DNA from 3 places in the Streptomyces sp. SAI-135 genome. Region 3 is predicted to be linked to each of the others. Evidence: riboswitches for the same ligand, from Rfam matches in the RefSeq annotation. Region 3 holds a riboswitch; each other region holds the start of a gene.
What was found. A riboswitch is a leader RNA that binds a small molecule or an ion and turns the genes downstream of it on or off. The one in region 3 is predicted to bind cyclic di-AMP.

Region 1 (6,244 bases), 2.3 Mb from region 3:
GCGGTTCTGGTCGCTGGACCTGATGAGCGGCTCGGTCAAGGCCTGAGGCCCCGGGCTCCCCCGCACGAACGTCTCCGAACGAGGAACATGACCACCAGCGCGAACGGACGCCGCAAGCCACCGACCATCCACGACGTGGCCCGGGAGGCGGGCGTCTCGCGGGGCACCGTCTCCCGCTTCCTGAACGGCGGCCACTACGTCTCGCCCGCCGCCCGGCGGTCGGTCGAGGCCGCCATCAGGAAGACTGGTTACGTGGTCAACCGGCACGCCCGCAGCCTCAGTACGGGCCGCTCGGACTCGGTGGCGTTCCTGCTGACCGAGCCGCAGGAGAAGTTCTTCGAGGACCCCAACTTCAACGTCCTGCTGCGCGGTTGCACCGAGCGGCTCGCCCAGCACGACATCCCGCTGCTGCTGATGCTCGCCGAGAGCGACGACGACCGGCGCCGGCTGACCCGGTACATCACCTCGGGTCACGTCGACGGCGTGCTGCTGCTGTCCAACCACAGCGGCGACCCGGTCGCGGCCGAACTCCACGACGCCGGGATCCCGTTGGTGGTCTGCGGCAAGCCGATCGGGCGGGGCACCAAGGTGAGTTACGTGGCCGCCGCCGACCGGGAGGGCGCGCAGGACATGGTCCGCCACCTCCTCGCGGGCGGCCGGCGCCGTGTCGGCATGGTCACCGGGCCGCTGGACATGCCGGGCGGCCCCGACCGGCTGGCCGGCTACCGGGACGTGCTCGCTGAGGCGGGCCTGCCGTACGACCCGGCGCTCGTCGTCGAGGGCGACTTCCGGCGCAGCGGCGGCGAACGGGCCGCCCGCCGCCTGCTCGCCCAGGCCCCGGACATGGACGCGGTGTTCGTCGCCTCCGACCTCATGGCCCTGGGCGTCGTGGGCGTCCTCCAGCAGGCCGGGCGTTCGGTCCCGGACGACATCGCTGTCGGCGGCTTCGACGACTCACCGGCGGCCACCGCCGTCGCCCCCGCCCTCACCACCATGCGCCAGCCCTTCGACCGCATCAGCGCCGAGATGGTCCGCATGCTCCTCGCCCAGATCGCCGGCGAGGACACGGCCGGAGTGATCCTCCCGACCGAACTGGTGGTGCGCGACTCGGCGTAGCGCTCCGCGAGGAGCGCGCAGACGGGGCCCGGGACGCGCCGGCACGAGCTACCGCCGCGTCACCGTCGCGCCCCGGAAGCGGAACACCGGTCAACGGATGTGAAAGCAGCGGCCGTCCGGTTCGCGTCGAGTCGAAGGGGCCAACCATCCGTATTCTCTGATCATGGCCGCCTCCACCGCATATTCACTCATCGCCACCGACCTGGACGGTTCGCTGCTCCGGGCCGACGACACCCTCTCCGACCGGTCGTTGGCCGCGCTCGCCCGGGTGGCCGCGGGTGGGGCCCGGCATCTGGTCGTGACGGGACGCCCGGCGCCCAGAGTGCGGCCCCTGCTCGACGACCTCGGCAGCACGGGGCTCGCGGTGTGCGGACAGGGCGCGCAGGTGTACGACGCCGGCGCGGACCGTCTGCTCTGGTCGGTGACGCTGGAGCGGGAGCTGGCCGAGACCGCGCTCGGCAAGATCGAGGCCGAGGTCGGGCAGGTGTACGCGGCCGTGGACCAGGACGGTGTCGACGGGCTCACGCTCATCGAACCGGGCTATCTGATGCCCCACCCGACGCTGCCCGCGGTGCGGGTGGCCCGGCGCGACGACCTGTGGTGCGAGCCGATCAGCAAGGTGCTGCTGCGCCACCCCTACCTGTCCGACGACGAGTTGGCGGTCACGGCGCGTTCGGTGGTGGGCTCGCTGGCGACGGTCACCATGTCGGGGCCCGGGACCGTCGAACTCCAGCCATGCGGCATCACCAAGGCCACCGGCCTCGCGCTGGCCGCCGAACACCTGGGTCTGGGCCCGGAGGTGACGATCGCCTTCGGGGACATGCCCAACGACATCCCGATGTTCGACTGGGCGGCCCGCGGTGTGGCGATGGCGAACGCCCACCCCGAACTCAAGGCCGTGGCCGACGAGGTGACCCTGTCCAACGAGGACGACGGCATCGCCGTCGTCCTCGAAGGGCTCTTCCCGCGGGCGTAGTTCCTAGTACGCGCCGTACACGTTGTCGATGGACCCGTACCGCTGGGCCGCGTAGTTGCAGGCCGCGGTGATGTTCGCCACCGGGTCGTACGGGTCCCACGAGGTGTTGGCCACGTGGTACGCGTTGAAGGTCGGGTCGATCACCTGGAGCAGGCCCTTGGAGGGCGTCCCGGCGGCCGCGTTGGAGTCCCAGAGATTGATGGCGTAGGGGTTGCCGGAGGACTCGCGGATGACGTTGCGGTAGATGCCGTCGTAGGAGCCGGGAATGCCGTGCTCCGCCATGACGGCGAGGGAGGCCCGGATCCAGCCGTCGAGGGTGTTGGAGTAGCCGAGCGTGGTCGCGGTCTGCACGGCCGGGGTGGCCGCGGACGCGCTGGTGGCGCCGATGAGCGGGAGCGCGAGGACGGCGACACCGGTACCGGCGACGGCGAGCTTGCGGGCGAGACGGCTGGTACGGGTACGGCGGTGCTGAGCGGCAGCGGGCATGGCGAAGTTCCTCTCCGTCGCCTGCGAGGTGAGCTGTCGGGTTCGGGCGGGAGCTGCCCGGCCACGCCCACGAAAGGCATGACTTCACCCCAAGCCGTACCGGTATGTCCGAAGACGACCGTTACGGCGACCTACCTGGTTCCCCCGCTCCTGCCGTGGTTCTCGGTGGGTGTACGGGCGGTGGCAGGATTCGGCGTCCGCCCGACAGGCCGGGAACGTATGCGAGAGCACATGTCCGGAACAAGTGGCGAGTTCACATGGCGTGCCTATTGACCTTGGTAAGGGGTATTTGAGGCGCTTGATCCTTTGCGTTCGCCAAGTCTCAACTCACGCGTGGGAAAAGGCGGATCGGTAGATTCCGGAAAGCCGTCGCTCCGGCCGCGCGAGTGGGTCAAGTCACAGCTGAGCGCAAGAGGTGTAAAACGGTCAAGAAGGCTCAACTCATGTTCAACCGACCGGCCGTGGGATCCGCTTCACCCACGTCGGGTGGAAGTCGGTGCCGTCACGGGCCATCTCCGAGCGGGCCTGCGAGCGACATCTCCCGCCGGGCGTCGCCGACATGGAGCGGGTCCGGCGGGCGGCAGACGCGGGCGAGCATCCTCGCCGCCCGCCCGTGCAGGTCCGCGGCCGGGACGGAACCTCCCCTGCGGTGCCCGTCGTCGTCATGACGGCCGTCGGTGGCGCGGACGGTGACGACCGCCCCAGGAGATGCGGAACATGCCGGCCCGGCCGTCGCACCAGGGCTGCGCCGCCGGCCACTCGACCCCCTCGGCCCCGTCGGCGAGTCCGGTCGCCGAGCACGCGTCGCCGGGCACGCCCCCGCTGTTGCCGTGCCCGCGCACGTCCACGCGGACGGACTCGTAGCCGTGGCCTGCGTACCAGGGGGCGCTGCCGGTCGCGGGGCGCGGGCCGGTCGGTGAGGCGATGCGGCAGGTATTCGAGGATCGCGGGTACCGGTTCTTCGGAGAGGGGTCGCCACACGCGTGCGTACAGGAGCGTCCCGTCCGCCGGCGGGACACGGACGCCGGCGTGGGTGGTCTCGCAGGGGAAGGGCGTACGGATGCGCATCGGTGGGGTCCCGTCGGCCTCAGTGCGCCGGGCGTGTGGTGCGGCGCGGCCGGGGCGCGGTGGCCTCGGTCCCGGCTTCGGTTCGGGACACGGACGGCTACTTCCGTACAAGTGGATAGATATCCATCCTTTTCAGGTGATCAAAAACATACCGGCCGTGATCCGATACCGCCTGGCATGGACGGGGCGGGCGCTATCGGTGATCCAAAGGTGACCGGATACGCTGACTTGAGTGATGGCAGCGACCTATCGACATTCCTCGTAACCGCCAGAAGACACCAGCAGACAGGAGACCCCTCGTGACCGTCGTCGGGCCGTTCGGGCTGAGCGTGCGGGACCAGGCTCTGGAAGCCGATGTCCAGGCCGGATTGGCGGCTGTCGAGGAGGGACTGCTCGAGGCCACCAAGAGCGAGGTTCCCTTCATCACGGAGGCCGCCCAGCATCTGGTGAGGGCGGGCGGAAAGCGGTTTCGGCCGCTGCTCGTGATGCTCGCCGCGCAGTTCGGCGACCCCTATGCGCCCGGCGTGGTGCCGTCGGCCGTGGTGGTGGAGCTGACCCACCTCGCCACGCTGTACCACGACGACGTCATGGACGAGGCCGAGGTCAGGCGGGGCGTGGACAGCGCCAACACCCGCTGGGGCAACTCGGTGGCCGTCCTGACGGGCGACTTCCTGTTCGCCCGCGCCTCGCACATCCTGGCCGACCTCGGGCCCGAGGCGGTCCGGGTCCAGTCGGAGGCGTTCGAGCGCCTGGTCACCGGCCAGATCCTGGAGACGGCCGGACCGCAGGACGGCCGGGACCCGGTCGAGCACTACCTGGACGTGCTCGGCGGCAAGACGGGCTCGCTGGTCGCGGTCTCGTGCCGCTTCGGGGCGATGATGTCCGGTGCCGACGAGACGGTCGTGGACGTCCTGACCCAGTACGGCGAGCGCCTCGGCGTCGCCTTCCAGCTGGCCGACGACGTCCTGGACATCGCCTCCGACTCCCACGAGTCCGGCAAGACGCCGGGCACGGACCTGCGCGAGGGCATCCCGACCATGCCGGTCCTGCGGCTGCGGGAGCGCGCCGCCCGGCTGGGCCTGGCCGAGGACATCGCCCTGTGCGAGCTGCTCGACTCCGACCTCACGGACGACGCGCGGCACGCCCGGGCCCTGGCGGCCCTGCGCACCCACCCGGCGCTGGAGCAGGCCCGCCGGGACACCGTGCGCTACGCCGAGGACGCACGCGCGGCACTGGCTCCGCTGCGGGAGTGCGACGCGAAGGCGGCACTGATGGAACTGTGCGACGCGGTGGTCCACCGCGCCGGGTAGTGATGTACGTCACCGCCCCGCAGGCAGCTGCGCCGGGCTGGAAGCGGGCGCCTGTGGGGGTGCCGCGTAGGTGGTCTGGCGGGTGCGGGTGCGTTGTGGCTGGTCGCGCAGTTCCCCGCGGGCAGCTGCGCCGGGCTGGAAGCGGGTGCCTGTGGGGGTGCCGCGTAGGTGGTCTGGCGGGTGCGGGTGCGTTGTGGCTGGTCGCGCAGTTCCCCGCGGGCAGCTGCGCCGGGCTGGAAGCGGGTGCCTGTGGGGGTGCCGCGTAGGTGGTCTGGCGGGTGCGGGTGCGTTGTGGCTGGTCGCGCAGTTCCCCGCGCCCCTGGGGGGTTGCAGTCGCCTGCGTCTCGAGGACCGTCCGTGGGGAGTGCCCTGCCCGGTGCCGCGAGGACCGTCCGCACCAGCCCCCACCGAGCCCGCGTCGGCTGCCGCAGGCATTCAGGGGCGCGGGGAACTGCGCAAAACGCCCGCCCCCACCCGCCCGCGCAGGTATTCAGGGGCGCGGGGAACTGCGCAAAGCGCCCGCCTCCACGCACCCGGGCCAGCCCGCGCGGGGCGGCGCAGGTATTCAGGGGCGCGGGGAACTGCGCGAGACGCCCGCCCCCACCCAGCCGCACCGCTCCCACGACCGAACCCGGGGAGGGGCGCCCCCTACGGGTCGTAGGGGGCGCCGGACTGTTGTGTCATCCCGCAGGTGTACACGGAGTTGGCCCCGAGGGCTGACGCATGCTCATGGCCGATTTGGTCAGATGGACACCACGGAAAACACCACTCCTCACCGATTCGGGTGAGAATGGCGGCTAAGGGTGGACGCACGGGAGTTGAAGCCGCCGCCGACGACGGAGGTAAGGCACACATGGCACCGTACGAATCCGACGACAGCGCGACCGCCGCGGACGCCGAAGAGCTGCGTTCCGCGCGCCGGCGCAAGGCCGCGCGGTACGTCGTGCCGGCCACGGTGGTGGGAGTCGCGGCGGCGACCATCGGGCTCGTCCCGGCGCTCGCCGACTCCGGTGACCCCGACCTGCCGAAGATCAGCGCACAGGAACTCATCGAGAAGATCGCCGCGTCGGACGTACAGCAGCTGTCCGGCACCGTGAAGATCACCACCGATCTCGGCCTGCCGGACCTCGGCGGCCTGGAGAGCTCGCTCGGCTCCGCCGCCGGGCCCTCCGGATCGGGCGGCGGCTCGTCCGCCGACCCGTCCACCAAGCTCACCGAACTGGCCTCCGGCACCCACACACTGCGCGTCGCGGCCGACGGAGAGGACAGGCAGAAGATCTCGCTGCTG
Region 2 (6,244 bases), 2.1 Mb from region 3:
GTTGGGGGCGTCCGTGGTGGCGGCGCCCGGAGCCGTCAGTGCCTCGCGGGCGCCCGGCGTGGCCCGTGAGGCGCGTTCGCCGTCGCCCCCGGGCACCGCTCGTTCCTCGGCCGGCAGCTGGGACATCAGCCGGCGGGCCGCGCCCAGTTTGCCGGTGATCGTCTTCTTGTGGCGCTTCAGTTCCGCCTGGCGCGACTTCAGTGCGGCCAGCTCGACGTGCGCGGCCCCGCGCAGCTGCTCGATCTCCCGCAACTGGCGGCGTACGGTCGCCACGGAGGTGGCCTGGCGGGTGCCGGCGCGTTCGACGAACTCGGCGCTGTCCAGGTACCGGTCGGGGTCGTCGGTCAGCGCGAGCTGCATCGCCGGGTCGAGTCCGCCGCCACGGTACTGCGCCGCGGCGATCGAACCCAGCGCGTCCCGTGCCTCGTTGAGCTGCTCCGTCCTGCGGGCCGCCTCGTCCCGCAGGACGTCCAGCCGGGTCTCGGCCGCGTCCGCCCTCTCCTTCGCGCCGTTGTACTTCTCGGTGGCCTCCTCGGCCTCCTGGTACAGCCGGTCCACCTTCGCCTTGACCTGTTCCGGTGTGAGCTGCGGCTCGGCGTGTCCGATCCCGTCGAAGCCCGTCGCGGTCGCGGCCCCCGCGAGGGCGATCGTCGCTGCCGTACGGACCGTATGGCCGCCGGCCGAGCGCCTGCGGGGCTTGCGGTGCGCTGCCACGTGGACTGCACGTCCTTTCGTACGATCGCCCGCCCCGGGGCTCAGGGACGTACGAACGCCAGGGGGGAGCGGCCGTACGACCGCCCGGGGCGGTGTGCGCGTCCGGCGACGGCCTGCACAGGGGGAGCGGGCCGCCGCCGGACCTTCTCGGCGGTGGTGGCCGACTGCCGCCCCTGGCCCGGGCGGCGGTGGGGAGCCGGTCACCTGGTGGAGGACGCTAAACCTGACCGTGTCCGGGAGGTAACGCGTTGTGCGGAAGTGCCGCCAGGGGACCGGTGGGTGACCGAAGGTGACCGCGCTGCCGGGGTGACGCCGTCGACTTCGCGCGGTGCGCTGACCGAAGTCGGGATTCCGGGACGCGCGGCGGGTGCGGAGTGCTATGGGCCGCATATATGCAAGATCTACTCCCGGGGCCGGTGCGGACCTCCCCGCGGCCGCTGCATAAGCTCCGGCCTCATGGACGTACTCATCCATCTCTTCGTCGGCCTGCACATCATCGGCATCGCCTCGCTGCTCGGCGGCTTCCTCACCCAGATGAAGGCGATGGGCCGGGGCACCGCCCGGTTCGTGCCCGCGATGCTGCACGGCGCCGCGACGATGCTGGTCACCGGAATGATCCTGGTCGGCCTCAACCAGGCCGACGACCAGCACGTCAACAACATCAAGATCGGCGTCAAGCTGGCGCTGCTGATCGTGATCCTCGCACTCGTCTACGTGAAGCGGGACGACGAGAAGGTGGACAAGAGCCTGTTCGGCCTGGTCGGCGCGCTGACCACGGCCAACGTCTTCATCGCGGTGCTGTGGACCTGAGGGCGGCACGGGCGGAGTCGACCGCGCCCGCCGCGACGGCCAGCCAGGCCGCCACGGAGATCCACAGCAGTACCTCGCCGGGTGTCCTCAGCCACGGGATGTCCACGGCGGCGGCGACGGACAGGGTCGCGGCCGCCGTCATCCCCATGGGGAACACGGTGGCCCAGCGGCGCACGTCGTAGCGAAGGCGGGGCCGTACGCACTCGGCCGCCAGCAGGACGGCGTACCAGGCCAGGTCGAGCACCAGCAGGGCGACGGTCACCGCGCGCAGGACGCCGAGGTCGTCGTCGTTCCACAGGTACAGGCGTGCGCTGTCGGCGGCGATGAGCTTCGAGCCGGCCAGCGCGGAGATGGCGAGCGCGCCGCCCGCGATCCACTGGTCGCCCGGCCCCCGGAGCACCTGGCGCAGGTCGAAGTGGAACAGCGCGACGCCGTACAGGACCAGGCCGAGCCAGAACAGCACGAGGGCCGTGTGCGCGAGCCAGGCCGCCGACTCCGCCGCGGCGAGCGTGGCGCCGAGGACCGCGAGGCCCTGGGTGGCCACGCAGCAGAGGAACACCCCGCCGGGCATCCGCCGCTTCCAGTGCCCCACGACGAGCACGATCAGCGGCGGCCACAGCAGCGCGGACAGCGCCAGCAGGGCCTCGGCGAGGGTCTGCCGGCCCAGCACGGACAGACCGGTACCGAGGACGGTGGTCGCGGCCACGGCCGTCAGGGCGCCCGGTGTCCCGGCGTCGGCGACCCATCGCGCGCGCTCCCGCAGCAGTCGTGAGACGAACTCGGCGGCCAGCCCGAGCCAGGCCGCGCAAGCGAGCACCAGGGTGACCCGGGACAGCGTCTCGTGACCGCTGAGATGGAGCCCGACCGAGATGATGCCGGTCGCCATGACGGCGGCCCCGGCCGCGGGCGGGCGCTGCGTCCACCAGAGGCGCAGGGGGGAGTGCGGGGAGGTACCGGACATGTGCCGATGCTAGGAACCTCTCCGCGCGGGGCGAGCTGGGCGCGCACGCGCGCGTGGCGAAATGCACGCGAGTGCGGGCTCCGGAGAACGGCCCCCGGCGCCCGAAGGGCCGGGGGCGGGGACTCAGGCGGGGCGCACCACGCTGTGGATCGCCGACTCGCCGTCGTAGTAGATCGACTCCTCGCGGACGTACGCGCCCGGCTTGGGGGCGTGGATCATCATGCCGTTGCCGATGTAGAGGCCGACATGGCTGATGTCGTCGTAGAAGAAGACCAGGTCACCGGGCTGGGCGTCGGACAGGGAGACCGTGGTGCCGGCGTTGACCTGGTCGTAGGTGACGCGCGGGAGGTCGACGCCGGCGGCCTTCCAGGCGGCCTGGGTGAGCCCTGAGCAGTCGTAGGAGTCGGGGCCGGTGGCGCCCCAGACGTACGGCTTGCCGATCTGCGCGCGGGCGAAGGCGAGGGCCTTGGCGGCCTTGGTGGCGTACGAGGAGTCGGTCGCCGTCGGCGTGCTCTCCTGCGGGGCGGCGGTCTCCTGCGCGGCCTGCTGTGCGGCCTTCTCCGCCGCCGCCTGCTGCTGCGCCAGCTCCGCCGCCCTGCGGGCCGCCTCCTCCTGCTTCTGCTTCTCGATCGCCGCCAGACGCGCCTTCTCCTGGGCGGTCAGCTCCGACAGCAGTGCGCGCGCGTCGGCGAGCTTCTTCTGGACGGTCGCCTTGGCCGTCTTCAGGTCGCTCTGCGTCTCGGTGAGCGTCTGAAGGCTCTGGGAGGCCTCCTGGCGCTTCTTCATCGTCGCGGACTGCTCGGAGACGTAGTCGTCGACCGCGCCCTTCTGACGGTTCGTCAAGCGGCCCATCAGCTGCGTCTGGTCGAAGTAGTCCTGCGGGGTGTCGGCGAGCAGGAAGGTCGCCGTGTCGGGTGCGGCGGCGCCGGTGCGGTACTGGGCCGCGGCGAAGGAACCGAGTTCCTCCCGGGCCTCGTTGAGCTTCTGGGTGCGCTGGGCGACGTCCTCGAGGAGCGTGTCGACCTGCTTGCGCTGCTTTGCCGTCTTCTCCTTGGCCGCGTTGTAGTTGTCGGTCGCGGACTCGGCCTGGCGGTAGAGGGCGTCGACCTTCTTCTCGACCTCTTCGAGACTCGGCCGGTCGTCGGCCGGTGCGGCGTTCGCCGACTGGGAGAGCAGGGCCACGGAGGTGAGGGCGGCCGTCGCGAGGGCCGGGGTCCGTATGCCTGCGACGCGCGTACCGACGGGACGCGACTTGCGGTGCGACGCCAAGGGAGGCGACTCCTTCCCGTGCTCCGCCTACCGGGTTAGCTGTCGGGTTCGGGCGCGGTGCTTCGGAAGGTTTGCCCTACGGCTCTCCCCTGCGCGGGAGGCGGCCGATTCACCCCAGGTTCGGTGGGTCCCCGGCTCCGGGCGCGCGGCGGCGCTGCGGACTCGGCGGAGGCCGTGCGGCCCGGCGAGGTTCGCCGGAGGGGGTCGTACGGCCTGCCCGGAACGGTAGCCAACCGGTGTGGCCCCTGTGAAGGTTGATGTTCGATATGCCCGATACATTTTCGTGACCTTCGTCCCGGCCGGGGCTCGGCGTGGGGTGATCCGAAAGGATCTGCCGTGGCTTGGACGGATTCGGCCCTCTCCGGGCCGGGGAGAGGCGGACGCGGCTGTGTCCGTCACCGGATCCTCACCCGCTGCGGAAGATCATCGGCTGCCGATACGGGCGGATGTTCCCGGGGCGGCGCGGTCTGTCAGTGGGGCACCCTAGACTCGGAGAGCGATGAGCAGCCTCTTTGACGACAGCTTCCTGGCGGACCTCCAGCCCCCTCGCGGGCACGGGGAGGAGCCCCCGCCGCCGCCCGAGGACGAGCACGGACCGGAGCAGGTTCCGGACGACCTGTTCGGTGGGAAGTTCGACGTGCCCCCGGACCGTGACGCCTACTACCGCGACGGCGCCCCGCGCCCCGTGGTGGACCCGGCCGCGCTCCTGGAGGGGCTGAACGAGAACCAGCGCGCGGCCGTCGTGCACTCCGGCACCCCGCTGCTCATCGTGGCCGGCGCCGGCTCCGGCAAGACCCGGGTGCTCACCCACCGCATCGCCCACCTGCTCGGCGAGCGCCAGGTCCACCCCGGCCAGATCCTCGCGATCACCTTCACCAACAAGGCCGCGGGCGAGATGAAGGAGCGCGTCGAGCAGCTCGTGGGCCCGCGCGCGAACGCGATGTGGGTCATGACCTTCCACAGCGCCTGCGTGCGGATCCTGCGCCGGGAGTCGAAGAAGCTCGGGTTCACCTCGTCCTTCTCGATCTACGACGCCGCCGACTCCAAGCGGCTCATGGCCCTGGTCTGCCGCGACCTGGACCTCGACCCCAAGCGGTACCCGCCGAAGTCCTTCAGCGCCAAGATCAGCAACCTGAAGAACGAGCTGATCGACGAGGAGGACTTCGCCGCCCAGGCCGGCGACGGCTTCGAGAAGACCCTCGCCCAGGCGTACGCCATGTACCAGTCACGCCTCCGCGAGGCGAACGCCCTCGACTTCGACGACCTGATCATGACGACGGTCAATCTGCTCCGGGCGTTCCCCGATGTCTCCGAGCACTACCGCCGCCGCTTCCGGCATGTCCTCGTCGACGAGTACCAGGACACCAACCACGCGCAGTACGCGCTGGTCAGGGAGCTGGTCGGCACCTCGGAGCACCCGGTCGACGTACCGCCGAGCGAGCACGACCTGCCGCCCGCCGAGCTCTGTGTCGTCGGTGACGCCGACCAGTCGATCTACGCCTTCCGCGGCGCGACCATCCGCAACATCCTCCAGTTCGAGGAGGACTACCCCGACGCGACGACGATCCTCCTGGAACAGAACTACCGCTCCACCCAGACGATCCTCACCGCCGCCAACGCCGTCATCGAGCGCAACGAGTCCCGCCGCCCCAAGAACCTGTGGACCAACGCGGGCGCGGGCGCGCGCATCACCGGCTACGTCGCCGACACCGAGCACGACGAGGCGCAGTTCGTCGCCGACGAGATAGACCGCCTCACGGACGCGGGGGAGGCGAAGGCCGGAGACGTCGCCGTCTTCTACCGCACCAACGCGCAGTCCCGTGTCTTCGAAGAGGTCTTCATCCGCGTCGGCCTGCCCTACAAGGTCGTCGGCGGCGTCCGCTTCTACGAGCGCAAGGAGGTCCGGGACGTCCTGGCCTACCTGCGCGTCCTCGCCAACCCCGAGGACTCCGTGCCGCTGCGCCGGATCCTCAACGTCCCCAAGCGGGGCATCGGCGACCGTGCCGAGGCGATGATCGACGCCCTGTCCCAGCGCGAGAAGATCAGCTTCCCGCAGGCGCTCAAGCGCGTCGACGAGGCGTACGGCATGGCCGCGCGCTCCACCAACGCCGTGAAGCGGTTCAACGTCCTGATGGAGGAGCTCCGTACGATCGTCGAGTCCGGCGCGGGCCCCGCGACCGTGCTGGAGGCGGTCCTCGAACGGACCGGCTACCTCGCCGAGTTGCAGGCATCCACCGACCCCCAGGACGAGACCCGCATCGAGAACCTCCAGGAACTCGCCGCCGTGGCCCTGGAGTTCGAGCAGGAGTCCGGCGAGGGCGAGGAGCCGGGTTCGCTCTCCGACTTCCTGGAGCGGGTCGCGCTCGTCGCCGACTCCGACCAGATCCCCGACGAGGACGAGGACGGCTCCGGCGTCATCACCCTGATGACCCTGCACACCGCCAAGGGCCTGGAGTTCCCGGTCGTCTTCCTCACCGGCATGGAGGACGG
Region 3 (6,244 bases):
GAGGACGACCTGGCACGTCTGCGCAAGCTCCTCGGCCGCCGCACCAGTGCCCTGCGCCGGCTCAGGTCGGCCGTGCGCTGGTACGCCCCGACGGGCCAGGCCAAGGGCTGGCGCCTGTGGATCGAGGGCTGGGCGGTGGCCCTGCGCGAGCCGGCGCTCCAGGAGGTCACCCGTGACCTCGACAGACGCTGGAAGGCAGCGCTCGCGGAGGTGATCGCCGAGGGCGTCACCGCGGGCGAGTTCCACTGCCCGGACCCGGCCGCCACCGCCCTGCGCCTCACCGCCCTCCTGGACGGCCTGGCCGTCCAGCTGACGTCCTACGCGGGCGCGGTGCCCAGGTCACGGGCCCAGGAGTGGGTGGACGAGGCGCTGTCCCGGGAGCTCGGACTGGACGCAACGAAGCCGGCGTAGCACCGGGACACCCGCCGAACGCCCCGACCACGAACACCGGACCCACCCCGCCGCACCAGCAACCGCGCACACCTCAGCCATCTCACGCCACGAGCCCCGCCCAGCAACAGCAGGCAGTCGGGACGCTCACCAGAGGCGCGAACCACGAACGCCGGACACACCCCGCCCGGCCCTGGCACACCAGCACCGCGCACGCCTCAAGCCGCCGCACGCCGCAAGGCCCACCCAGAAACCGCACGCAGCCGGGACAGCCCCCCGCCCGCCAGACGCCTCAACCACGAACGCCCGACACACCCCACCCCCGCCCAGGCACACCAGCACCGCGCACGCCTCAAGCCGCCGCACGCCGCAAGGCCCACCCAGAAACCGCACGCAAACGAGACGCCCGCCCCGCCCGCCCAGCCCGCGCCCCAGGGAGACGCGGGCCCGACACGGAGGCCGACCCCGCCCGCTCCTCAAGCCACCGATGCGATCCGCGTCTTGATGTCGTCCGGCGAGAGCACACCCTTGGCGGTCACGTGGTCCCCGGAGGACTCGCCCCGCAGCCGGCGTCCGATCCACGGCACCAGGAACTCCCGCGCCCAGTGCACGTCGTCCCGCCGCACGTCCAGCGGCCCGCGAGGGGGAAGCGGCGGCCAGGGCTGGTCCGGGTCGGCCGGGACCTCGAGGCCCAGCACCTGTCCCGCGCGGAGCGCCACGCGCGTGTGCCCCTCGGGAGACAGGTGCAGCCGGTCGTTGTCCCAGGCCCGCCGGTCCTGGATGGTCTTCAGGGACCACAGGTCGAGCACCGGGCACCCGTACCGGTCGGCGACGGCCCGCACATGTCCGTTGTACGTGGCGATCTTGCCGCGCAGATGCTTGAGCACGGGCACACCACGGGTGTCGAAGCCGGTCGTCACCATGACCGTGCCGCACGCCTGCGTGAGCCGGGCGACGGCCCGCTCGAAACGTTCGGCGACCTCGTCGGGATCGGTACCGGGCCGGATGATGTCGTTGCCGCCGGCGCAGAACGACACCAGGTCCGGTGCCAGTTCGACGGCCTGCGGAAGCTGGTCCTCGACGATCTGGTCGAGGAGCTTCCCGCGTACCGCGAGGTTGCTGTACCTGAAGTCGCCCTCGGGCCGCCGGTCCGCGAGAAGCACCGCGAACCGGTCGGCCCAGCCGACGAACGCCCCGTCGGGGCCGGGGTCGCCGACGCCCTCGGTGAAGCTGTCCCCCACCGCCACGTACGACCCGATCACTGAGCTGCTGTCATTCTTCGAATCGTCTGCCACAGCCGTTCATGATTCACCTTCGAATGTGACCTACGCGACCGTAGGAAGGACTTGACGGTCGGTGAGATAAGCCACTCCTAAAGTGTTGGCCAACTGAGGAATAGCCCTCTCATCAGGAATGTTGACGCTGCGACCGCCACACCCTGAAGTCACTGATCCTGAAGTGGCTCCAGGTCGTCCGGAACGCGAAGTGCCCGCTCGTGTAGGGCTCCGGGTCGGTGTAGTCGAAGACCGGCCGCCCGTTGTTCCACCACTGCACCCTGGAGCCGTCGGAGACGATCCGCACCCGGTTCGGCTCGTTCGCGACCAGCAACGGCTCGGTGTAGTCGCGGATCAGGGGCCGCACCCCGGCTTCTTCGACGTAACGGCGCAGCCGTGTCGTGGTGTTGTAGTTGGCGCCGTAGCCGGAGTAGTAGGTCTTCAGGTGGTCGTACTCCGCGAGCGCCCCGCCCCGGTGGGTGGCGAAGAGGTCGTCGGGGGACCTGACGTCGACCGCGTTCCAGAAGTTGTTCAGGTCGGACACCCGGTCGTTGACCCCGCCCGCGGACACGGGGACGGCGGTGTACTCCAGGACGTACGGCCCTTCGAGCCGCTGCCTGAACCAGATCGTCGCACCGGCCGGCACATCGACCTCCAGGATCCCGCGCCGCGCGGTGACCGTGCCGCCCTGCTCGAGTTCGACGGCCCAGCGGCCGAGACCGTGGCGGAAGTCGTCGTGGGCGACGAGGCGGCGGTGGCGGGGCGAGGCGCTCGCGGTGGCCGCGGGGGCGAGGGCGGTCAGGGCGGCACCGGCGGCGAGGACCCCGAAGGCTCTACGCGTGGTCGTCATGGCGACGGTTCCTTCCGTGCAGGGACTGGACCCTTTAGAAAGCGCTTGCGCAGCAACGGAGTTCACTGTGCCCCGCCCCTCCCCCGCCTGTCGACGCCCAGGGCGCGGCCGCCACAAGAACGCAACGAAGCGATCATGGCGGCGCAGGCAGACGCAGGCAGACGCAGCCGGGTACGGCCGCGCGAACACCGAAGGCCGGACCCGGGGATCGGGGTCCGGCCTTCGGTGGCGCAGGGGGGTCGTCAGCCGACGGCGACGCCCTTGGAGCGGAGGTAGGCGACCGGGTCCACGTCGGAGCCGTAGTCCGGCGTGGTGCGGATCTCGAAGTGCAGGTGCGGGCCGGTCACGTTGCCGGTCGCGCCGGAGAGGCCGACCTGCTGACCCGCGGTCACGGCCTGGCCGGCCGAGACGGAGAGCTGGGACAGGTGGGCGTACTGCGCGTAGTAGCCGTCGGCCAGCTTGATGACGACCTGGTTGCCGTAGGCGCCGCCCCAGCCGGCGGAGACGACCGTGCCCGCGCCCACGGCCTTGAGCGAGGTGCCGGTCGGGACGACGAAGTCGACGCCGGTGTGGTAGCCGCTGGACCACATGCTGCCCGCGACGCGGTAGCCGGTGCCGACGGTGGCACCGCTGACCGGCAGGGTGAACCCGCTGGAGCTGCTGGTGGTGTCCGAGCTCCGGGTGGCGGTCGTGGAGTTCGAGGAGGCCTTCTTCGGCTCGGCCTTCTCGGTCTTCGCGGAGGAGGGAGCGGAGGACGAAGCGGAGGACCGCGTCTTCGGCGCGCTCGTCTTGGCCTTCTTGCCGATCGAGAGCTTGAGGCCCGGGTGGATCAACGACGGGTCGTCGCCGACGGCCTCACGGTTGTCGGCGTAGAGCTTCTTCCAGCCACCGCTGACGTTCTGCTCGTCGGCGATCTTCGAGAGATAGTCGCCGGCCCGCACCGAATAGGTGCGCACGGTCGCGGTCTTCGCGGCGGACTTCTTCGCGGCCGTCTTTTCGGCGGACTTCTGCGTGACCGGAAGCGACTGAACGGCCTTTTCCGAAACGGACTGCGGGGTGGCGGCGTGCGCGCCGGTGGCCCCCATGAGCGGGAGGGCGAGCGCGGCACCCCCGGTTCCGGCGACGGCGATCGAGCGGGTGAAGCGCTGGGACTTCGGGCGGCGGTGCTTACCCTTCGCGGGCATGGCGAATTCCTCTCCGGCGCCTGCGAGGTGAGCTGTCGGGTGCGGGCTGGAGATGCCCGGCCGCGCCGAGACGCGGCTTTACCCCTAGCCGTTCCGGAGACCGGAACAGGCGTTTTACCTGTGGGTCCCCCGCTCCTGCCGTGCACGGGTGAGTGGGTGTGGGGAATCCGTTCGGCGGCAGGATTGGGCGTCCGACCGGATCGGTGGCGAACGTAAACGAGCAAGACGCAAAGGGACAAGTGAGAGGTTGCGCGGGAAAGCGTTTTACTTGATCCCTTGTGAGATTTACCGGTCACCCTGCGTGGATCGGACGCCCTCCACCCCCTCGAATCCCCTTGATAACCCTGCGAATTACGTGAACATGACGGGCGACACACCGTCACGGATATGACGCTCCTCACGTCACGAATTCACAGGAACCCGCACGCCGGGCGGAGTTGGGCGGAAGCAGCCAATTCGGACAGAAACCCTAGAGCCGACGCAGTCGGATAACCGTCGCATCGAGGTCACCGCGCAAGCCGGTGCGAAGTCCGTGATGCAGCAGTACGCCCCCTCGGTGCACTTCGCCCGTTTCAAGGCATTCGTACGACGCGTCCGGGTCGAGTCCGCGCAGCCGCAGCGCGGGCACGGGCTCGCCGTACTTCTGTGCCTGAAGCCAGGCGAGGACGACGGTCTCGTCCCCGAGGACGTACTGCACCGCGCTCTGCCCGCCCCGCGGAGGCCGCAGCCGATACAGGTCGCCGCGCTGCACCACGGGCCGGATCTCCTTGTACAGAGCCACCCAGCGACCGGCTTCGGCCAGCTCCTCCTCGGTCCACTCTGCGAGGTCCCCGCCGACCCCGAGCACTCCGGCCATCGCGCTCACGAACCGGAACCGCAGCGAGCTCACCCGTCCGTTGAGCTGCGTGTTGGGGCTGTCGGTGACCCAGGCGGCCATCACGCGCGCGGGGTGGATCTGACTGAAGCCGTGCTGGATGGCGAGCCGGTCGAGCGGGTCGGTGTTGTCGGAGGTCCACACCTGGTCGGTACGGCTGAGCACCCCGAGGTCGATCCGGCCCCCGCCTCCCGAGCAGGACTCGAACGCCACACCGGGGTGCGCCGCCCGCAACCGGTCCAGGAGGGCGTAGAAGCCGCGCACATGGTCGACCCACAGGCGCTGCGGGTAGGGCTCGCCGGGCCAGCCCGCATCCGTGAAGCAGCGGTTGAAGTCCCACTTCACGTAGTCGATCGGGGCCGAGGAGAGCAGGGTGTCGAGCTGCTCCCACAGGTACTCCCGCACATCCTCGCGGGCGAGGTTCAGTACGAGCTGATTGCGAAATTCCGTCCGCTTACGTCCAGATTGGTACTGCACCCAGTCCGGGTGGGCGCGGTACAGCTCGCTGTCCGGGTTGACCATCTCCGGCTCGACCCAGATGCCGAACTGCATGCCGAGCGCGCGCACGTGGTCACCGAGCGGCTTGAGGCCGGAGGGGAAGCGGTCGGGGTTGGGTGCCCAGTCGCCGAGCCCGGCCCGGTCGCTGGTGCGGGCGCCGAACCAGCCGTCGTCGACCACGAACAGCTCGACACCCATCGCCGCGGCCCGCCGGGCGAGGGTGCCCTGCTGCTCCTCGGAGATGTCGAAGTTCGTGGCCTCCCAGGAGTTGAACAGCACGGGCCGGTCCTGGTCCGCGTCCGGGATGACGTACGCACGCTGGTAGGCGTGCCAGGCACGGCTCGCGCCGCCGAAGCCGCCGTCGCTCCACAGACCGGCGAAGACGGGTGTCGTGAAGGACTCCCCGGCATCCAGCCGGAGCAGGCCCGAGTCGTCGTGTCCGGCGCCGCCGGTGATCTGCACGCGCGCGTCGGGCAGTTGGGCCACGGAGATGCGCCAGGATCCCGACCAGCCGAGAGCGACGCCGTAGACCTCGCCGGCCTCCTCGGCGGCCCCGGTGTCGAGCGCGACCCACGGCAGGTGCTGGTGCCCGGTGTGGCCGCGGCGGCTGCCGATGACCTTCTCGCCGTAGGTCAGCGGCGTCCGGGTGAGCAGGGACTCGGCGGCCCAGCGGCCGTGCAGCTGGGACAGCCGCCAGCCGTCCTCGCGGTCGGGCAGGGTCCAGGTGGCGGAGTCGGCACGCAGCAGCTCGACCGGCTCCGGGCCCTGGTTGTCCAGGGTCACCCAGCGCTCCAGGACGTCGTCGCGCATCCGGTAGCGCAGCGTGACGGCCAGCCCGGCGTCGCGGAACCGCAGCCGCAGCTCGTCGTCCCCGGTGTCGTACGCCTCGAAGCTCCACTCGGTGCCGCGCCGCTCGCCGGTGCGCACGGAAAGGGCGGGCCGGGTGAAGCGGGGGCCGCCCTCGACGGGGTACTCCTCGCGGCCGTCCAGCGGGGACTCGAAGGGCCAGTACTCGGGCAGCGGACGGACGGCGAGGGCCTCCGCGTCGGCCAGGGCGATCCTCGGACCCCAGTGCAGATGCAGCAGCTCGTCCTCGGCGGTGAGGTGCAGGGCGTAACTGCTGGCCGGCCCGGACAGAATCCACGTACGGCCGTTCTCGGCGATCTCCAGCATG

Region 1: another riboswitch for cyclic di-AMP. It lies ahead of M2163_RS29055 (transglycosylase SLT domain-containing protein); the one in region 3 lies ahead of M2163_RS39160 (M23 family metallopeptidase).
Region 2: another riboswitch for cyclic di-AMP. It lies ahead of M2163_RS30005 (NlpC/P60 family protein); the one in region 3 lies ahead of M2163_RS39160 (M23 family metallopeptidase).

The regions. Positions count from the first base shown of each region.
Region 1 covers NZ_JARXYP010000002.1:5,401,359-5,407,602, forward strand. The annotation lists gene M2163_RS29040 (carbohydrate ABC transporter permease) at 1-46, shown strand, start outside; gene M2163_RS29045 (LacI family DNA-binding transcriptional regulator) at 88-1,116, shown strand; gene M2163_RS29050 (HAD family hydrolase) at 1,280-2,092, shown strand; gene M2163_RS29055 (transglycosylase SLT domain-containing protein) at 2,096-2,578, opposite strand; cyclic di-AMP (ydaO/yuaA leader) riboswitch at 2,584-2,784, opposite strand; partial or broken gene M2163_RS29060 (CocE/NonD family hydrolase) at 3,108-3,646, opposite strand; gene M2163_RS29065 (polyprenyl synthetase family protein) at 3,946-4,956, shown strand; gene M2163_RS29070 (sigma-E factor regulatory protein RseB domain-containing protein) at 5,810-6,244, shown strand, end outside.
Region 2 covers NZ_JARXYP010000002.1:5,598,241-5,604,484, forward strand. The annotation lists gene M2163_RS29990 (NlpC/P60 family protein) at 1-714, opposite strand, end outside; gene M2163_RS29995 (hypothetical protein) at 1,171-1,524, shown strand; gene M2163_RS30000 (tellurite resistance/C4-dicarboxylate transporter family protein) at 1,502-2,485, opposite strand; gene M2163_RS30005 (NlpC/P60 family protein) at 2,609-3,754, opposite strand; cyclic di-AMP (ydaO/yuaA leader) riboswitch at 3,763-3,932, opposite strand; gene pcrA (DNA helicase PcrA) at 4,254-6,244, shown strand, end outside.
Region 3 covers NZ_JARXYP010000002.1:7,694,853-7,701,096, reverse strand. The annotation lists gene M2163_RS39175 (TetR/AcrR family transcriptional regulator) at 1-411, shown strand, start outside; gene M2163_RS39170 (SGNH/GDSL hydrolase family protein) at 867-1,652, opposite strand; gene M2163_RS39165 (DUF6250 domain-containing protein) at 1,798-2,514, opposite strand; gene M2163_RS39160 (M23 family metallopeptidase) at 2,757-3,698, opposite strand; cyclic di-AMP (ydaO/yuaA leader) riboswitch at 3,703-3,867, opposite strand; gene M2163_RS39155 (alpha-galactosidase) at 4,168-6,243, opposite strand.